4 regions of the Paenibacillus sp. W2I17 genome follow, and region 4 is predicted to be linked to each of the others. Evidence: riboswitches for the same ligand, from Rfam matches in the RefSeq annotation. Region 4 holds a riboswitch; each other region holds the start of a gene.
What was found. Region 4 has a riboswitch for cyclic di-AMP ahead of QF041_RS13380 (HAD family hydrolase). Riboswitches for the same ligand answer to the same signal wherever they lie in the genome.
Positions count from the first base shown of each region.

Region 1: it holds a riboswitch for cyclic di-AMP, as region 4 does, so the genes downstream of both, QF041_RS20555 (resuscitation-promoting factor) here and QF041_RS13380 (HAD family hydrolase) in region 4, are expected to answer to the same signal.
Region 2: it holds a riboswitch for cyclic di-AMP, as region 4 does, so the genes downstream of both, QF041_RS10050 (C40 family peptidase) here and QF041_RS13380 (HAD family hydrolase) in region 4, are expected to answer to the same signal.
Region 3: it holds a riboswitch for cyclic di-AMP, as region 4 does, so the genes downstream of both, QF041_RS20175 (C40 family peptidase) here and QF041_RS13380 (HAD family hydrolase) in region 4, are expected to answer to the same signal.

Region 1 covers NZ_JAUSXM010000001.1:4,569,155-4,573,368, forward strand. Annotated here, with positions in the region: gene rsmA (16S rRNA (adenine(1518)-N(6)/adenine(1519)-N(6))-dimethyltransferase RsmA) at 1-809, opposite strand, end outside; gene rnmV (ribonuclease M5) at 814-1,359, opposite strand; gene QF041_RS20555 (resuscitation-promoting factor) at 1,515-2,699, opposite strand; cyclic di-AMP (ydaO/yuaA leader) riboswitch at 2,973-3,226, opposite strand; gene QF041_RS20560 (TatD family hydrolase) at 3,468-4,214, opposite strand, start outside.
Region 2 covers NZ_JAUSXM010000001.1:2,313,450-2,317,663, forward strand. Annotated here, with positions in the region: tRNA gene QF041_RS10040 (tRNA-Leu) at 77-160, opposite strand; gene pelA (pectate lyase) at 337-1,290, opposite strand; cyclic di-AMP (ydaO/yuaA leader) riboswitch at 1,719-1,850, shown strand; gene QF041_RS10050 (C40 family peptidase) at 1,856-2,320, shown strand; gene QF041_RS10055 (hypothetical protein) at 2,445-3,143, shown strand; gene QF041_RS10060 (carboxymuconolactone decarboxylase family protein) at 3,196-3,525, opposite strand; gene QF041_RS10065 (hypothetical protein) at 3,667-3,885, opposite strand; gene QF041_RS10070 (hypothetical protein) at 4,005-4,214, opposite strand, start outside.
Region 3 covers NZ_JAUSXM010000001.1:4,493,820-4,498,033, forward strand. Annotated here, with positions in the region: gene QF041_RS20165 (M1 family metallopeptidase) at 1-191, shown strand, start outside; gene QF041_RS20170 (hypothetical protein) at 202-1,053, shown strand; cyclic di-AMP (ydaO/yuaA leader) riboswitch at 1,299-1,436, shown strand; gene QF041_RS20175 (C40 family peptidase) at 1,440-1,910, shown strand; gene QF041_RS20180 (GNAT family N-acetyltransferase) at 2,266-2,760, shown strand; gene QF041_RS20185 (c-type cytochrome) at 2,911-3,267, shown strand; gene rbsK (ribokinase) at 3,342-4,214, opposite strand, start outside.
Region 4 covers NZ_JAUSXM010000001.1:2,998,869-3,003,082, reverse strand. Annotated here, with positions in the region: gene QF041_RS13395 (urease accessory protein UreF) at 1-665, opposite strand, end outside; tRNA gene QF041_RS13390 (tRNA-Leu) at 1,082-1,164, shown strand; gene QF041_RS13385 (glutathione peroxidase) at 1,313-1,792, opposite strand; cyclic di-AMP (ydaO/yuaA leader) riboswitch at 2,165-2,339, shown strand; gene QF041_RS13380 (HAD family hydrolase) at 2,455-2,853, shown strand; gene QF041_RS13375 (HAD family hydrolase) at 2,992-3,675, shown strand; gene QF041_RS13370 (Nramp family divalent metal transporter) at 3,812-4,214, opposite strand, start outside.

The DNA.
Region 1 (4,214 bases), 1.6 Mb from region 4:
ATACCTGCCTGCTCCAGCAGAATGTCTGCCTGTTCCCGGTTCTCCTTTGTGAAGAAACGTGCCTTCAAGTTGTTTGAGATTGTTTTTCTCCGTTGGGCAAAAGAAGCCTGTACCACTTCGAAGTAGTGTGCTTCATCCGGAATCTCCACTGGTGGTTTCTCACGCACTTTCAGCTTAATGACAGCTGATTCCACATTAGGTTGCGGAATGAAGACTGTAGGCGGCACAATACACACAAGCTCCGGCATACTGTAGTACTGAACTGCGATGCTTAGACTGCCGTAGTCTTTTGATCCCGGTGCAGCAGCCATGCGTTCAGCCACTTCTTTTTGGATCATGACAACAATGCTGTCTACCGGCAGTTTCTCTTCAAGCAGTTTCATCATGATTGGAGTCGTTACATAATAAGGCAGGTTAGCCACGACACTGACTTTGTCCACGGATGCAAAATCCGTATTAAACAACTCAGCCAGATCAAGCTTCAGCACATCCCCATGATGAACACGTACATTCGAATAAGGCTGCATCACTTCTCCCAGAATTGGGATCAAGCGCTGATCAATCTCTACGGCTGTGACAGGGCCGGCTACCCGAGCCAGTCGCTCCGTAAGGGCCCCAATACCCGGCCCGATCTCTAACGCGCCCTTGGACTCGTCCAAATCGGCTGCATTAACGATTTTGTTCAGTATATTTTGATCGATCAGAAAGTTCTGACCCAGACTTTTCTTAAATGAGAATCCGTGTCTTTGAATAATCTCTTTCGTACGCTTGGGCGTTGCAATTTCAATCGTCTCTTCCATGTCCTTCATATGCTCACAATCCTTCACGTTCAATTTGCGCTAATGCTGTAGAGAACTCTTCCCGTGTAATCTGAAATACACTGAGACGTTTGTGGAACTGCTTACCGTTACAATATCCGATGCCCAGCAGATTGCCCATCTCCATGCGACGTGCAGCAGCCTGCGGATGCACAATAAGTCCTGCTGCGATCAGGTCCTCCCAATCGATCAGGCTCGGAGCACCTTCGTATGAAGTATGTACGCGCGCCAGAGCATGACGGATCGCCTCTGGTGAGGCATTCTCCACCCCAATGTCCCCTTTGCGCGTTGCATCGGCTTCCGGAATGAAGGCATGTTTGCAGCCAGGCACCTTGTTCGCAATAATTTTTCGAATGCGTTCGCCAGCATGATCCGGATCTGTCAGTACAATGACTCCCCGTCTCTCCTGAGCAAGCGCAATCCGCTTCAGAATGCGTTGGTTGATGGCTGATCCACCTGTTTCTATGGTATCGGCTTCCACGGCCCGACGGATAGCTACCGTATCGTCACGGCCTTCCACCACAATGACTTCTTTTATCATGTTCCATTTCTTCCTTTCTAACGCAAAAAGAAGAGGAATATCCTCTTCTCTGCCAAACGGCGGGGGAGACTGAATTCAGACTCCTCCGCCGCATATTCCGCATGAATCATTCATGCAACTATTTTATAGCATTCCCATTTCAAAGTAAAACGATTTTAGTTCGCTTCCGGCTTCACCGGACCGATCACGTAGACCGTCTTGCCTTTCTTACGTCCAAAATTCAGGGCATGCTTCACACTGTCATAATACACATCAATTTTGTTGCCTTTAATGGCACCGCCTGTATCTTCCGCACGACGGAATCCCAGACCTTCGATATATACCCACCAGCCAATTGGAATGACTTTGGGATCAACCGCAATGGTGCGTCCTTCCGTTACACGAGTACCGGAAGCTGTTTTAGTTCCAATGCCAGGCTCTTCGGAAGAGTAGGCAGTCATGGATACATTTTTAAGTACTTTGGAGTATTTAAAAGAAGTTCCGGATACGGTAATTACTTTGCTGCCCGAGGCAGATGTTTTCTTCGAGTTCGTTGTTGTAGCCTTTTTGGTTGTTGACGTTTGAGCCGATACGGTCTGAATCTCAGGTTCCTTCACGACCGGTTTTGCTTTGGTGCCGACAGCGATCACTTTATCTACACGATTATTCGCGACAGATTTGCCGACCATTTTTTTGGAGACCAATTCTCCATCCTGAAATACCTTTTCGATATGCTGTACAATTGTGCCTTCTTTGCCGTTCACAACGACACGGTTATCCCCTTTGTACAAGCTAGGGTCAGCCGTTTTAATGACTTTGTAAGCGATCGGTTGCTCTACATCCACTGTACGCTTTGTTACGCGCACTACACGGATCTTCATCTCCGCTTTGATCGCAGTTCCAAGCGCCGGATACACTTTATCATTACTTTCAACTTGAATACCTGATTTTTGGATTGCATCTTCTACCGATGAATCGGTTGTATACAGAGTCTTGGTGTCTCCGTCTGCCGTAATGTTAACTGGAACGGCCCGCTCAATAACGATTCGGTCTCCATCTGTAATCGCCCCATTCATGGACATGGATACCTTATCGTGAGGGCTGACTGTGATCGACTGCTCCTCCAGCATTTCCTGAAGCATTCCTGTACGAGTCTCTACCACCTGAGCTTTGCCATCAATAACCAGTGAAATTTGTTTCCCGGCCTGACCGTAAACGACTAACAAGATCATGATTGTAAGCGCAATTGAGAAAATCGCGATCAATGCCATTTGACGCATGTTCTCATGCTTCCACCGCAACGCGAAAGACTTACTGGATGATCGTGACTCATGGGTCTCTTCTGGTTGGAATGTGCCCACTTCTCCGTCCTCCTTCATAGCCTCGCCGTCTAAAGTAATGCATGATGTCTTTGACGTGACTATACCAAATTTTCTACAGAACACAGATCGGACCAACATAATCCGGTTCTGCACCATGAATCAATCTTCGCAACATGATGTCATCCTCCTGAATACCTACCGTATGATGACAATATTTCTTTTATTCAAAAACAAAAAAGCCAAAGAAAGAGTGTAAGAGGAACTCTTTCGTGGCTTCCGAATGACTTTGAATATCGGAAATTCATGCACGAGGTTGCCTCTCTTTTTCCGCTTGCGAGGTTAGCTGTCGGGTTCGGGCGAAAGAGAGCCGCCCTATCTTGGGTCACCCGCTCATGGCGGACGCCCTTGAATTCACCCCGAGACCCAAAGAAGAAATCAAATATGGCTTCGCAGTTCCCTTCGCTGCTTTTGGGTCAGCGAACGTTGCGCATCGGCCAAATACACCGATGTTTAAGCCCTATTGGTTCCCCCGCTCTCCGATAACGGAGACTCAGCGAGACTGATTCATGAAAGTAATGTTGTTTCATCGGAAAGTGTCCCTTTGTTCATCCCCCGAACATCTGTCCAATTTTCCGCACAACAATTCACTGAAAAGATGATATCCTGTTTTGATGCATGTTGTAAAGCGTTGATCAAGTACGTTTTTCTGAATATTTGGTTAAAATATTGTAATATTCTTGATTTATTTGGATCAAAGGGCAAATTACCTCCGCTTACCTGCCTTTTTCACCTCATTTGCTCGTTTTTTTACCGAATTCCAAATCGTTCCATGGCATTTTTGGTTGTTATTGCAGCAATTTCCTCCACCGAAATGCCTTTAATTTCCGCAGCTGCCTCTGCAACCAGACGTACATGCGCTGTCTCATTTCGCTTCCCACGATAAGGGTGAGGTGTCAAATATGGAGCATCTGTTTCAATGAAAAACCGGTCCATAGGAACCTTCTCCAGCACCTCTTTGGGCTGCTTTGCATTTTTGAATGTGATCGGTCCTCCGAAGGAGAGATGGAAACCCATATCGAGACAACTTTTTGCTGTTTCCCAACTGCCCGAGAACGAGTGCATCACACCACCAACTTCTCCCGCCTTCTCTTCACGCAAAATTCTTATGATATCCTCATGTGCATCCCGATTATGGATGACAATTGGCATGTTCACTTCACGCGCCAAAGCAATTTGTTGTCGTAATACGCGATGCTGTATCTCTTTTGGTGAAGTATCCCAGTGATAATCCAATCCAATCTCACCGATCGCAACCACTTTTTCATGCTTGCATAAAGATGCAATCCACTCCAAATCGCCCTCCTGCATTGTGATCGCATCTACGGGATGCCACCCTACAGCTGCATATATAAAGTCATATGTTTCAGCGAGTTTCATTGTGGTTGGAATTGTCTCCCGGTTAAAGCCAATGTTGATCATGCGACCAACTCCTGCATCCACAGCACGCTGAATCGTGTCCTCGCGGTCCTCGTCGAATTGTGGTGCATCCAGATG
Region 2 (4,214 bases), 690 kb from region 4:
TACTAAATCTAGTGTTATATCAAAAAATGCAAAAAAAGACTCCTTAAGCGTTAGCTTAAGGAGCCTTTTCATTAGATGCGGTCGAGAGGACTCGAACCTCCACGGGGGTTAGCCCACACGGACCTGAACCGTGCGCGTCTGCCAATTCCGCCACGACCGCATATTGTATCTCCGTCATCAATATCGGCGACAAGAAATAATATATCATGCGGAATCTATCATGTCAACACTGAAAATAATAACAATAAAGCCCGAACCAGACGTCCATGTCGATTCGGGCTTTACCTTTAACTGCTGCTAATAGTTTGGTTTATTATAATGGAAGCATACTTCAAATTATAGCTTGGAAGGCCAGTTGCCATACCATGCGTAACCGCCTCTTCTTTCTTTATCAATATCACTTAATTTGTATTTTACTACCCCGTCACGACCAATAAAGATTGGTTTATCCGTTCCTATCTCATAGAAGCGTGCCCAAATTGGTGCAGCTTTGGAATCAGCGATAATTTTACTATCTCCATTAGCTCTTTCATATTTGTAACCCGTAATTTTCACCTTGTTAAACCAAGCCTCCGCTCCTTTAATGGATGCAGTAATTTTAGCGTTAGCAGGTCTGGTTTTCAGAAATTTAACAATCGTTACACTCTCTCCAGCTGTCAGCGATGGCACTTCGTAGATTCTTGCGCTCGCTGGTTTAAGGGAACTGGAATCATGTTGTTGTCCCCATGCTGTCAGCTTACCACCTGAAACGACTTGTGTATTTAGAATCGCCTCCACACCTTTGGCAACTGAATTTTTACTGCGGTTAGCAAGTGTGCTGTCGATAAACGAGAAATCACCTTTGCGTGCCGCTACTTCATCCAGCATGATCATTACATTAATCATGGCATCATCATTGTAAGTGATATGCTTGTGATATCCAGAGCTTTGGTAAACTTGTGGCCATCCGCCGTTTGAATACTGCATGTTGATCAAAAAGTTAATTCCTTTGATTGCAGCTGTGGAGTAACGCGGATCATTCGTCTTTTTAAATTCCTTCGCCAATCTTCTAATTTCTGAGTATGTAGCCTTGTTGTCAATCGTGGACTTCGCCCACTCTCCACTTGTCTGTTTATAATCTTTTCTCCAACCTCCATCCGGCAGCTGGTTCTTCAAAATATCAGAAATACTCGCTGTCGTACCCGATGCATCCGCAGCAGATACCGTCCCTACAGGAAGAACTGCCATTCCAACTGCTGAAAACACCATCGTACATGCCAGGACAAAAGTAATTATTTTCTTCGCTTTCAATTGTAACACTCTCCTATGCTCGTTTTTATAAATCTTCCACTTCTACTTTACCTATGATACGCGTCTATAAACCTCCTTTATTTGTATTTATCGCATAATAAAATCAATTTTAATCCAATATGTGGATTGGATAATCAGATAATATGCAAAAAATCGATTTTTGTCAATATATGCAACTTAATGAATATAATCTCTCCAATTCTACATAACGGGATAGTTCTTTTAACTCATGACAAACCTATTTATTTATCCAAATTCGTCTTAAACGAATCAATAATGACGTTTTTGTCATGAATGATACCCAAACTTGATCCCTTCTTTCATATAAAAACCTTAATTCCGCTAACATTGAGGTATTACGAAGGGTTTTAAATGGGTTTGACAATTACGCATTTATGCAATATAGTTTCAAATAGTTACAAAAACTTAATTATTCATTGCCGAGTTTCATGTTTGAAAACGGGGGAACCAATTTGGGTGAATTATTCTTATACATAGGAAATATAGGGAACCTTCTACCGAACCCTTAGCTAACTCCGTAGGCATCGAAGGGAGAACATTGATTTTGAAAAAACTGATTATCTCCATTTTTGGAGCAGCTGTATTATTTACATCCGGGGCAACAAGCACAGAGGCAAGCAGTATCAACTCCGTAGTGAACAACATGACAGGTATTCCTTACAAATGGGGTGGCACAACTGTAGCCGGCTTCGACTGTTCTGGTTTTATGAGATATCTTTTCAACAAATACAGTATTGAATTGCCACGTACTTCTCAGCAGCAAGCCAAAGCAGGTACTCCGGTATCCAAGAGCAATGTTCGGACAGGTGATCTGGTGTTCTTTAATACAACAGGCAAAGGCATTTCACATACAGGTGTATATATCGGCGGTGGACAATTCGCTCACGCCTCCAGCAGTAAAGGCGTAAGCATCACGAAGTTATCGAATCCATACTTCAATGACCGCTATGTAACAGCACGTCGGGTAACTGGACAGTTTATGTATGATAAAATGTTAGGTAAAATGTAATTCACATACAAAAAGGCATCGGTTATTAACCGGATGCCTTTTTTGTTTAACCATTTTTTGTCTTTAACTGCTTTCTTAAACAATGTAAAATGTTTTAGGAAATAAAAGGAGATGAGGAGAACAATTGAAAAAGTTAATGTTTGTTTTAAGTTTTGCTATTTTAGTAATAGGTAGTTTAGGATGCAGTAGTGAGAACGAAAAAGATTTTAGAGATGTTTCATGGGGTACCAAGATCGACAAAGTCATTTCAGCCGAAGAAAAGAACGGTAACTTGGGCTATGAAGAGGACGTACATAATGACCATGAGAAAAGTATCGAGTATTCCAATCTTGTAGTCTTGGGTAAGAAAGCAGATGCTAAATACGTATTCACTGATTTATTAGACAATGATGGCATTCTGGAAATGATGGAAGAAGGAAGTGAATTATCAGAGGAATTAAATAACCCCAATACCACAGAAACAAGGAAAGAAGAGATATACAAAATAATGGACCAGCGCCTTGAAGAAATGGAAAATGCAGCAGATGCATATCCATTAGATGACTTTTTAATGATTGAAGCAAGTTACGATTTCGGCACTTTGACTAATCAGGATTCTGATGAAATTTTGGAAGAACTTACGAATAAATATGGTAAACCAGAGCTTGAAAGCTACAATAACAGTTTTATATATAATTGGACCAGTGACCGATCAACGATTGAATATTGGACTAAATCATCATCGATTAAATATAAGGCACGCTATTCCATAATGGAAAAATTTGCGGACGTGGACAAATACAATAAAAAACTGAACAGTAAAACAAGTAAAGATGAACTTTAAAAAAACATGGTCATTACTCCTGTACTAAACAGAGTATGACCATGTTTTTTCATTAATGCAGCGCCTTCTGCACTCGCATCGCACCCTGAGACAGGGCATGTCCTCCTCCAACAGCTCCGGCCACCGCAACGGTCTCCATAATCTCCTGATCTGTTGCTCCCTTGGCACGGGCTTCTTCTACATGGTAGAAGGTACATACCTCATTGTTGGCGAATAATCCAATGCCGAGTGCAATTAGCTGTTTTGTCTTCGCATCAATCACGCCAGGTTGGAAGCATTCTCCGGTAAACTCATGATACGACTTAACCACACCTGGCAGCACATCGCTTAATGCTCCAATCTGATCCTTGTAGGCATGAACTTTATCATTCATCAATGTCATGGCTTGTAGCACACCCTCTCGGCTATAGTTACAGATCTTCCTCACTGTACCTATCTTCTCTCCCGAGTGAGTCAATTATGCCAAGAAATCATGGTAATTCCAAACATTTAACGCTCATGGCTCTGCCATAATTATAAGCTGTTACTCACTAAGTGGACTCTGGCGCGGCTCGCTGAACAGCTGATATCGGTAACCTCGATCCAGCTTAACGACACGTCGATTCTGACGACGGATAAGTACCTGCTCGCCATCCCAGGCAACAACAATCCCGGTTACATCGTTAGATTCCAGCTCGTCCCGTACTACTCTTACTTTCTCACCTGACAGACGCAGGGCGTCCAGTTCTGTATCACTGATCATCTTCATGGCTCCTATATTCCAAATTTATTTACAAAAAGAGACCTAAATGAAATGTCATTTAGGTCTCACGTGACTGTATTGGACTGTCATGTCATTCGAAATTATGTCCCGACTGAAAGTTACCGCTGCGCGTGCTCTTTGCTGTCGTTCTTCTCGAACCAAAAATCAAGCACTTTGGCGGACATCACACGTTCTTCAAGGTACTCCACTTGATGCGGTGTAAATTGTTCTTTCCAAGAGAAGGACAACTCTTCGCACAAGCCTACAATCGTCAGTAATTCTGACCAGGCAACATAGCGTTTGTACCAGAAAAATTGAGGATGTTCAAT
Region 3 (4,214 bases), 1.5 Mb from region 4:
GCATCACGTATAAATTAACTCACACATCCCCCGTATCCTGGGCCATGACCGATCCTCTGTACTCGATCGTGCTGGAGAACCACCATATGAACAATTTCCTGAAATCCGGACTGGATGAGCGGGCGAAGTCCCGCTGGAGCATGAGTGTAACCAAACTAATAGAAGCCATATTCGGAGGTCTGTCATGGTGAGGTGGAAACGGTGAAAGCGAAAATACGTGAAGGCTGGTTTCTCGTCCGTCAGCATATGTTCATTGCCGCACTCTTATTTCTTTATCAACTCATTTGGGGATATTTCTTCTATCGAATGGTACAATCGGCGGTTATCCCACTACTCCTTCGCTATCCAGATGCTGATGCCGGTGAGCTGAGTACACTTTTGTTCAAAATGGAAAGTCAACTTAACCTGTCTACCCATCCGGAGGTTCATCGTTATCTTTGGATTCTCGGGGGCATGCTGCTGGTTCGCATGTTGATCAGCCCCCTCATTCAGGCAGGACTGCTCTACTCACTTCAGCACTTTAATTCTACAGAAGAGCGCATCCCCTTCGTCCGCGGAATCAAAAATCTGTGGAAACCGATGCTGCTGCTCCACACCATACGTACTTTATTGATACTTCTGCCCGCCTACTGGCTCATACCGAAGCTCTATTCGATTCTCATGGACGGATTTCATTCCCTTCAATTACTTTTGCCTGGTATACCTTATGTTGCTGCCTGGATTGTATATGGTTGGATCATCCACCATGCCATACTCTACATGCAGTTTGGTGTGTCGGCACCAGAAGGAGAAGGCGGGGCTCACGGTACCCTCAAAGCACTCTGGATTGCACTGCGTCATCTCAGCGCTGTAATCGGCATTGCGCTCCTGCTGGGCGGAGTAAACCTGCTCGTCTTTGGGGCATTCACTTCAGCCTCATGGTTATTAACGGGACTTACCGGACTTATACTACAACAGACGTATCCACTTGCCAGATGTCTATTAAGTCTGTGGAAAATATGCAGCCATTTCCGATTATGGCAGTCCAAAATATCCAAAGGTGAGAGCAGATAGTTTAAAAATTGTTACCATCGCATGTTAAACTCAAGGCCTAATATGTACTTATAAATAGGCAAACCTCAACCTTTCCCCATCAAAGGTCGAGGTTTTTTTTGCTAAATTTGTTGCTAAACGTTGCCAAAGCCGTACTCCTCTGTTACAATAATCGCAGTGAGTTTTTAGTAACAACTTTGTAATCTTTACATTCATATTTGTAACTACTTAAAATTAAATCGTCATTTCTTGATTTCGCAGGTGCATAACTAGCATAGCCAAATTCCTGGCACCTGGGAAGCGGGGGAACCAGTTATGGGTGAATTGATCTTGCTACAGAGGGATCATAGGGGACCTTCAACCGAATCCTTAAGCTAACCTCGCAGGCGTTGGAAGGGGAATATCTCTTGTTCAAGAAGAAATTAACCGCAGCTGTACTTAGCATCACATTCGCTTTATCGCTTGGTGCAGGTAGCGCATTCGCAGATTCAAAGATGGACACAGTAATTGATTCAGCAATGGGAACTACATACAAAAGTGGGGGAACAACGCTTAACGGCTTTGACTGCTCCGGATTTACACGGTATGTATTCGACAAGTTGGGTATTGATTTGGCACGCCAATCCAGTTCCCAATTCGACATGGGCGATTCCGTATCCCGCATGGAGATGAGAGCTGGCGATCTGGTGTTCTTTAATACAACAGGTAAAGGCGTATCTCATGTAGGAATCTTTGTAGGGGATGGAAAGTTCGCACACTCCTCTTCTTCCAAAGGCGTTACGATCAGTGCATTGAGTGAAAACTATTGGGCCAATCGTTATGTTGGCGCGAAACGGATTATGAGCACGGACGCATATGAATCACTGGCCCTTGACTAGGGACAAGCTGAGCAACATGATGCTGTAACCATTAAACATACTGGAACGAAGCAAGAAGCATAACAGAACCGCCCGGTACATTCTCCGCAGGAATGTATCCGGCGGTTTTTTTGTGCTTCAATCCTTATTCATGTTGCAAGTTATACTCGGGGCATATCCTGCGACATCAAACAGGTTCATTTTGCGTTCGTTCGTCCGTGCCCTTATGATGTTTTTACCCATCCCGTTATAATATAAACGGAATTACCGGAACTTTTGTTTCATTTTTTTCTCGGGAAGGAAGACTTGCTAAATGAACATCTCTTTTGTAGAGTGGACAAAGAGTTCTGTTTCAAGGAAAGGAGCATGCAGGTGTATGAAGGAAACCCCTGTGACGTTTCACGTTGTACCTATGCGAGAAGAACATGCGGAGCTTATCTGCAGTTGGCAGTATGACCCGCCTTACAATATCTACAGCTGGCTCCCCTGGGAGCAGATGAAAGCTCTGGAAGTGGAATTCGGAGATGCACAGCTGCGGCAGGAGCAATATGCGATCGTCCTGGATCAGAACGATCGTATATGTGGGTTTGCTCAATACTTCCCACTTCAAGGGGTAACCCGGATTGGCCTTGGCATGCATCCAGAGCTGTGTGGTCAGGGTCAAGGGATAGCTTTTGTCACTGCCATTGTACAGGAAGCCATTCGCCGAAATCCCACAAATGAGATTGATCTGGAAGTACTCACTTGGAATGCTCGTGCCATTCAAGTCTATCTGAAGAGTGGATTTGTCACCCAGGATACATACGAACGACAGACCCCAAGCGGCTTGAAGCCCTTTCACTGTATGGTTTATGAAGGGCCTCGCGGTTAGAATCCATTGCAAAACAACCAAATTTGCCCCTTGTTATGTGATTAGTTCAAAAAATTCCCACAAAATGCTATGATGTCAGTACAGGTTCCGTTATAATGATATGGATAGTTTCAGGTTAGATGATCTTTCATTCTGGAGGGGACATAAGGGATGCACAAATGGATCATGAGCGGAGTATTTTTTGCAGCATGCGCTTTAGCTATTGTTTTAATGTTTACGCTTCCAGGGAAAGAGGAAGTGGCTGAAGAAGCCAAACCAACCATGCCGGAAGTAACATTGGATGCCGGACAGGCTGAGGCACTGGTCAAAGCCAATTGTATCTCCTGTCACGGGGATCAGCTTCAAGGTGGCGTAGGACCTGCTCTGGCAAATATCGGTAGCCAAGATGATCTGGAGAAGATCTATTCTACGATTGTCAAAGGTAAAGGTGGTATGCCTTCCTTCAAGGGCAAACTGCAGGACGAAGAGATTGCAAATATCGCCATGTGGCTGTCAGAGAAGAAATAATCTCTGCACACGCATAACAAAGAGGCGCTTAATCCCCTTTTGGGAGAATAAGAGCCTCTTTGTTATATCAATTATTAAGCCTCTGGCGCATTCTCGGCCAGAAAGGCCTCAACTTCACGTGCGGACGGCATCCCGGACTGGGCGCCGAGCTTCGTCACGGATAACGCGGCCGCACCCATGGCGAAGCCTACGGCCGCGTCCAAAGTCTCACCGCGCGCGAGGGCTACTGCCAGCGCGCCGTTGAAGCAATCGCCAGCGCCGGTTGTATCGACGGCGCTTACGGCGTAGCCGGGCGCACGGCACGCGCCGGCACGCTCTGCTTGTACGCGGCCACCAGGCGCCGCCGCGTAAACAGCCCCCTCGGGGCCGAGCGTCGTGACGACAGCGGCCCCGAGGGATGCGGCGAGCTCTGCGACCGCCGCATCCAGGTCTTCCGGCCGGAGATGATCCCGGCCGGTAAGCACGGCAAGCTCACTGCGGTTCGGCGTGACAACGTCGACGCACCGCAGGAGCTCCTGGGGCAGACCCGGCACCGCGGGAGCCGGGTTGAGCACCACCAGTGCGCTGCCTTCAGCCGCCAGTTGGGCGGCGCGGGTAACCGCTGGCAGCGGGATCTCCAGCTGCAGCAGCACCGCTGCGGCTGCAGTCAGGCTTTTTACCGTATCCGCCTCTTCCAGCATCTCAGGCACCACTTGCCCATTCGCACCAGGAATAACGATAATCCGGTTGTCTCCCCGAGAGAGCCAGATGGAAGCCGTCCCTGTAACCGTGTCTTCCAATATGCGAACCTGCGAGGCATCTGCACCACTTTCCGTCAGACTGTGCAGCAGACGTTCACCAAAACCGTCCGATCCCACCGCACCAATCATCGTAGTCTGTCCACCCAGACGCGCAGCGGCAACAGCCTGGTTGGCCCCTTTGCCACCAGCGAGGTAATGCAGCTCCTC
Region 4 (4,214 bases):
TGGAAACTGGGGAAAAACGATTTCATGGACATCGAGGTTGGCTGTGCCAGTCCATCCGCAGCCGAGGCGCTGACGGTCTTCCATTCATTCTCCAGATCTGTGGCCAGGCGGACCATCAGATCCTTGGTTGTATCGTTGTTCAGGGGAATGACTTTGGAGGCTTCGGTTATGCAGGCATTCATGGCTGAATGCAGGTAACCAAGGACCGCCTCTTCGACCGGGATGTCGAGGTGGTGGTTAATCCAGGCGTGAACAGTGGAGAGGCAGCCAACCGAATCATATTTGGCAAAGATCTGTTCGAGCTGGCTGAATTCAATCCAGGGGTGCAGAGCGCGTGCGAGTCTGATCAATCGTTTACCCATGGTGGCAGCTTGTTCTCTGAGATCTCCAGGGGTTCGCTGAACATGGACGAGCTTGTCGATCAGAGCTATCCGCCATGTATCCTTGTGATCTGCTGCGGTATAGATACCTTTGATGGCCATACCTTCAAGACGAACGATGCTCGGATGCAACTGACAACGCATGAATGATTCGAGATCTTCAGCATTACGAATGGTACCCTCCCTGATATGGATATCCATGCCGAAGGAATGGGTGAACCCTCCAACCTGAATAGAGGAATCAAGCAGTTTGACATAATCGAGCAGCTTATTCCCACGGTTCACAATCATTCGCCTCCTGTGTTCGTTAAATGTCAATTAAAGTGACGTTTATATTCCTTTTTGTTTGAGAATCCGAATTATATGATAGTTATCATCCCATAAATGTCCGCTTTTTGTCAATAGTATCAGTGAAATTTAATGAATAGAATCTAAATCTAAATTATTGTGTTATTTTAAATAACGTGTAATGTCATATGAATGAATAGGTAAAGGAAGGACTATATATAAATGAATCAATAAGATCAGCTCAAGCCGGAAAAGAGGGGATCAAATCTAATGATATGCAGTTCATGGGTAAAGATGACGAGATTATGCGATTTTTGATGAAAATGCCTAGCTGAAAAAGAAGTATTAAAAAGCACTTTACTTTTAGTTCTGAACCCGGTATAATCAATTCTGTTGCCGATTATTTACGACATGCGGTCGTGGTGGAATGGCAGACACGCTATCTTGAGGGGGTAGTGGGCGTATGCCCGTGGAGGTTCGAGTCCTCTCGACCGCATCATATGAACGATTAAAAAGAAGCTTTCCATTAATGGAAAGCTTCTTTTTTGTCTTTTTCGAACAGTATGACATCAAAGTTGAGAAAAAAAGGCCATCCATTACCGGGGCAATGGTGCTCTACCTTCCGGCTACGGGTGGCCTGTGTATTATTTTTGCAGCAAATTCTTGATATCTTCTTCAATCTTGTCCGGTGTTGTTTTGGGAGCATAACGTTTAATGACCTGTCCGTTCTGATCCACGAGGAATTTGGTGAAATTCCATTTGATTGCTTTGGAGCCGAGCAGGCCAGGAGCTTCTGTGCTAAGGTGTTGGAAAAGAGGGTGAGCGCTTGAGCCGTTCACATCAATTTTCTCAAACATGGGGAAACTCACGCCATAATTCATCTGACAGAACTCGGCAATATCGTCGGAAGATCCTTTTTCCTGTGCAAACTGGTTGCTTGGGAAACCAAGAACTTCAAATGGAGCATCTTGAAACTTGTCTTGCAGTTCTTGTAGACCTTTGAATTGAGGGGTAAGGCCACATGAGCTTGCCGTATTCACAATCAGGAGCACTTTGTCACGGTAGTCGGACATTTCAACTTCTTGACCGCGAAGTGTATTCACTTTGTAATCGTAGACTGTCATCTAAATCGCCTCCATTTATTTACTCTTATATCTTCTATTATATTGGTTGCAATTAAATATTGCAAAACTAATATGGTGTTAAAAGCATCAAAACAGGCAAGTTGTGCAGAATACGTGAATGAATTGCGAAGTGATTTACGCCAGAGTGAGAATTAGATAGCCTTGAAGAGATAGATAGAGTATAACTTTGTTGTAAGCGTTATTATGGATAGGAATTGGCAAAAATCTGCCGATTCGGTGATCTGCGCGGACTTTACACCGACATGGCACGGGTGTATGATTCATAACGTAATTTCAATTTAAACTAAATTGTACCTGAAAAACGAAACAAACGATAATATCGCTCGATCTTATCCTTAAGATATACGAACGATGTTTTAATCGCTGAGTTTCCATTCATTGATGAGTGGAAAACGGGGGAACCAACGGAATGCGCTGTCCAGGACAGTGGCATTCATGGGGTGAATTTTCCGGTGACAGCCGGAAATAGGGCGACTCTCGCGCCCGAATCCGTCAGCTAACCTCGTAAGCGTTAAAGGGAGAGGCAACAAGCCGTACGCTGGTTCATGGTGTTTTCGCCATGGATTATTTAAGAAGCGTTCGGGAGGCCTTGGTCCCCCACGCTTCTTTTTTGTTGTCTTTTCACGCCAAGGGAGGAACGAATGATGGATACTGAGATGATCTTAGTGACTGCTCCAAATGAAGCAGGACGCAAATTTATTAAATTGCTGATGTACAAAAAAATGCCGTTTGCCGTTCTAACCAACAGTGCAGGGGAAGAGCGCAGACTCCGTAGAATCGGAGTAGAACATGTCATTCGCATGAACACGGCTGCAGCTCAAAAATGGTTTTTGCCGCAGGGCAGCGTAGGCAACGTGTTTATTTTCGAGAACAGCCTGAATCTGACCTGTCGTTATTTACAGATCTGCCGTTCATGGACATCGAAATCCCTGTGCGTGATTACGGAGCAGAGTCATCCTAAGGGCATCTATCGGGGCATGGGCGCAGACCGGATTGTATATTCGCTTAATGGGGAAGTTGGCTTTCTCCTCAATGGTTAATGCCATAGCTTGTGATTGCTCAGGTGTAAGGTGCCTGTTATAATTGAATGTATCGATAAACGGAAGTTTGAGGAGACTCATGCAAGATGGTGAGTCTTCTTTTTTATGGTTTTAGAGGTTGTTCAAGGAGGAATTGGCGTGCCGGATGTAGGTGGATTGAAATGGTTGTTTTTTGATGTTGGAGATACACTGGTAGATGAATGGGAGCCGGTTGATGATATTATCGGACAGTTCGTCCGTGAAGCTTGTGCTTTGGGGTATCCGGTGACAATTGAGGCGGTACGCGAACTGTTCGCGAACTGTTACCAGAAATATGAGCAATGGCCTATGAGAGTGGCGATTCGCACATTTGTTGAAGACGAGGGACACCAGAAACAGATTCAGGACAAGCTGAAATTTCAAAAAGATCTTGAACGTCCTTTTCCTTCAGCGGATTACGTTCTTCAGCAGTTGTCACGGCATTATCACATTGGCATTATTGCCAATCAGAGTCCTGGAACGGAAGAGAGACTGGAGAGTTACGGACTGCGGAAGTATGTTGATGTTCTGGCCTGCTCGGCTGAAGAAGGAGTGTCCAAGCCAGACCCTGAGTTATACGCTGTAGCCTTGAAGCAGGCCGGTTGTGAACCAGAGGAAGCCGTCATGATCGGCGATCGGATCGATAACGACATTATACCTGCTCGGAAGCTGGGCATGCGTACGATTCGAATTATGCAGGGTTACGGAAGATTCCAGCCAGAACTATCGGATGACAAACGTGCGGATTGGACTGTGGATTCATTGGATCAGCTCCTGCCGTTACTGATACCAAATCAGGATTAGATGATTGTTTATTGGATTTTGAGTTTTACTATAAAAGGAAACACCTTGCTGTATTGCAACAATAAAGGCTGATCAACTTGGGTATTGCATACCGGAGTTGATCAGCCTTTTTAGTATTTAGTCGATAAGAACGAGATTAGAATAACCGAATCGTCTGAATGATCAGATATACATTCAGCACAACGATAATCGCGGCAATGACCCATGAGATGATTTTGAGCCACAATTTGTTGGCGAATGCACCCATGCTTTTTTTATCACTCGTGAACATCACCAGGGGAATTACAGCAAAGGGCAATTGTAGCGACAGCACGACCTGGCTCAAAATGAGCAGTTCTTCTGTGCCGTGTTCTCCTGCAATGGCTGTCACAATTACCGCCGGGATGATGGCGATCAGACGTGTGACCAGTCTGCGCAGCCAAGCCGGAATTCGAATGTTCAGGAAACCTTCCATAACTATTTGCCCAGCGAGTGTACCTGTAAGGGTAGAGTTCTGACCTGATGCTAACAGCGCCACACCGAACAGAATACTTGCAACC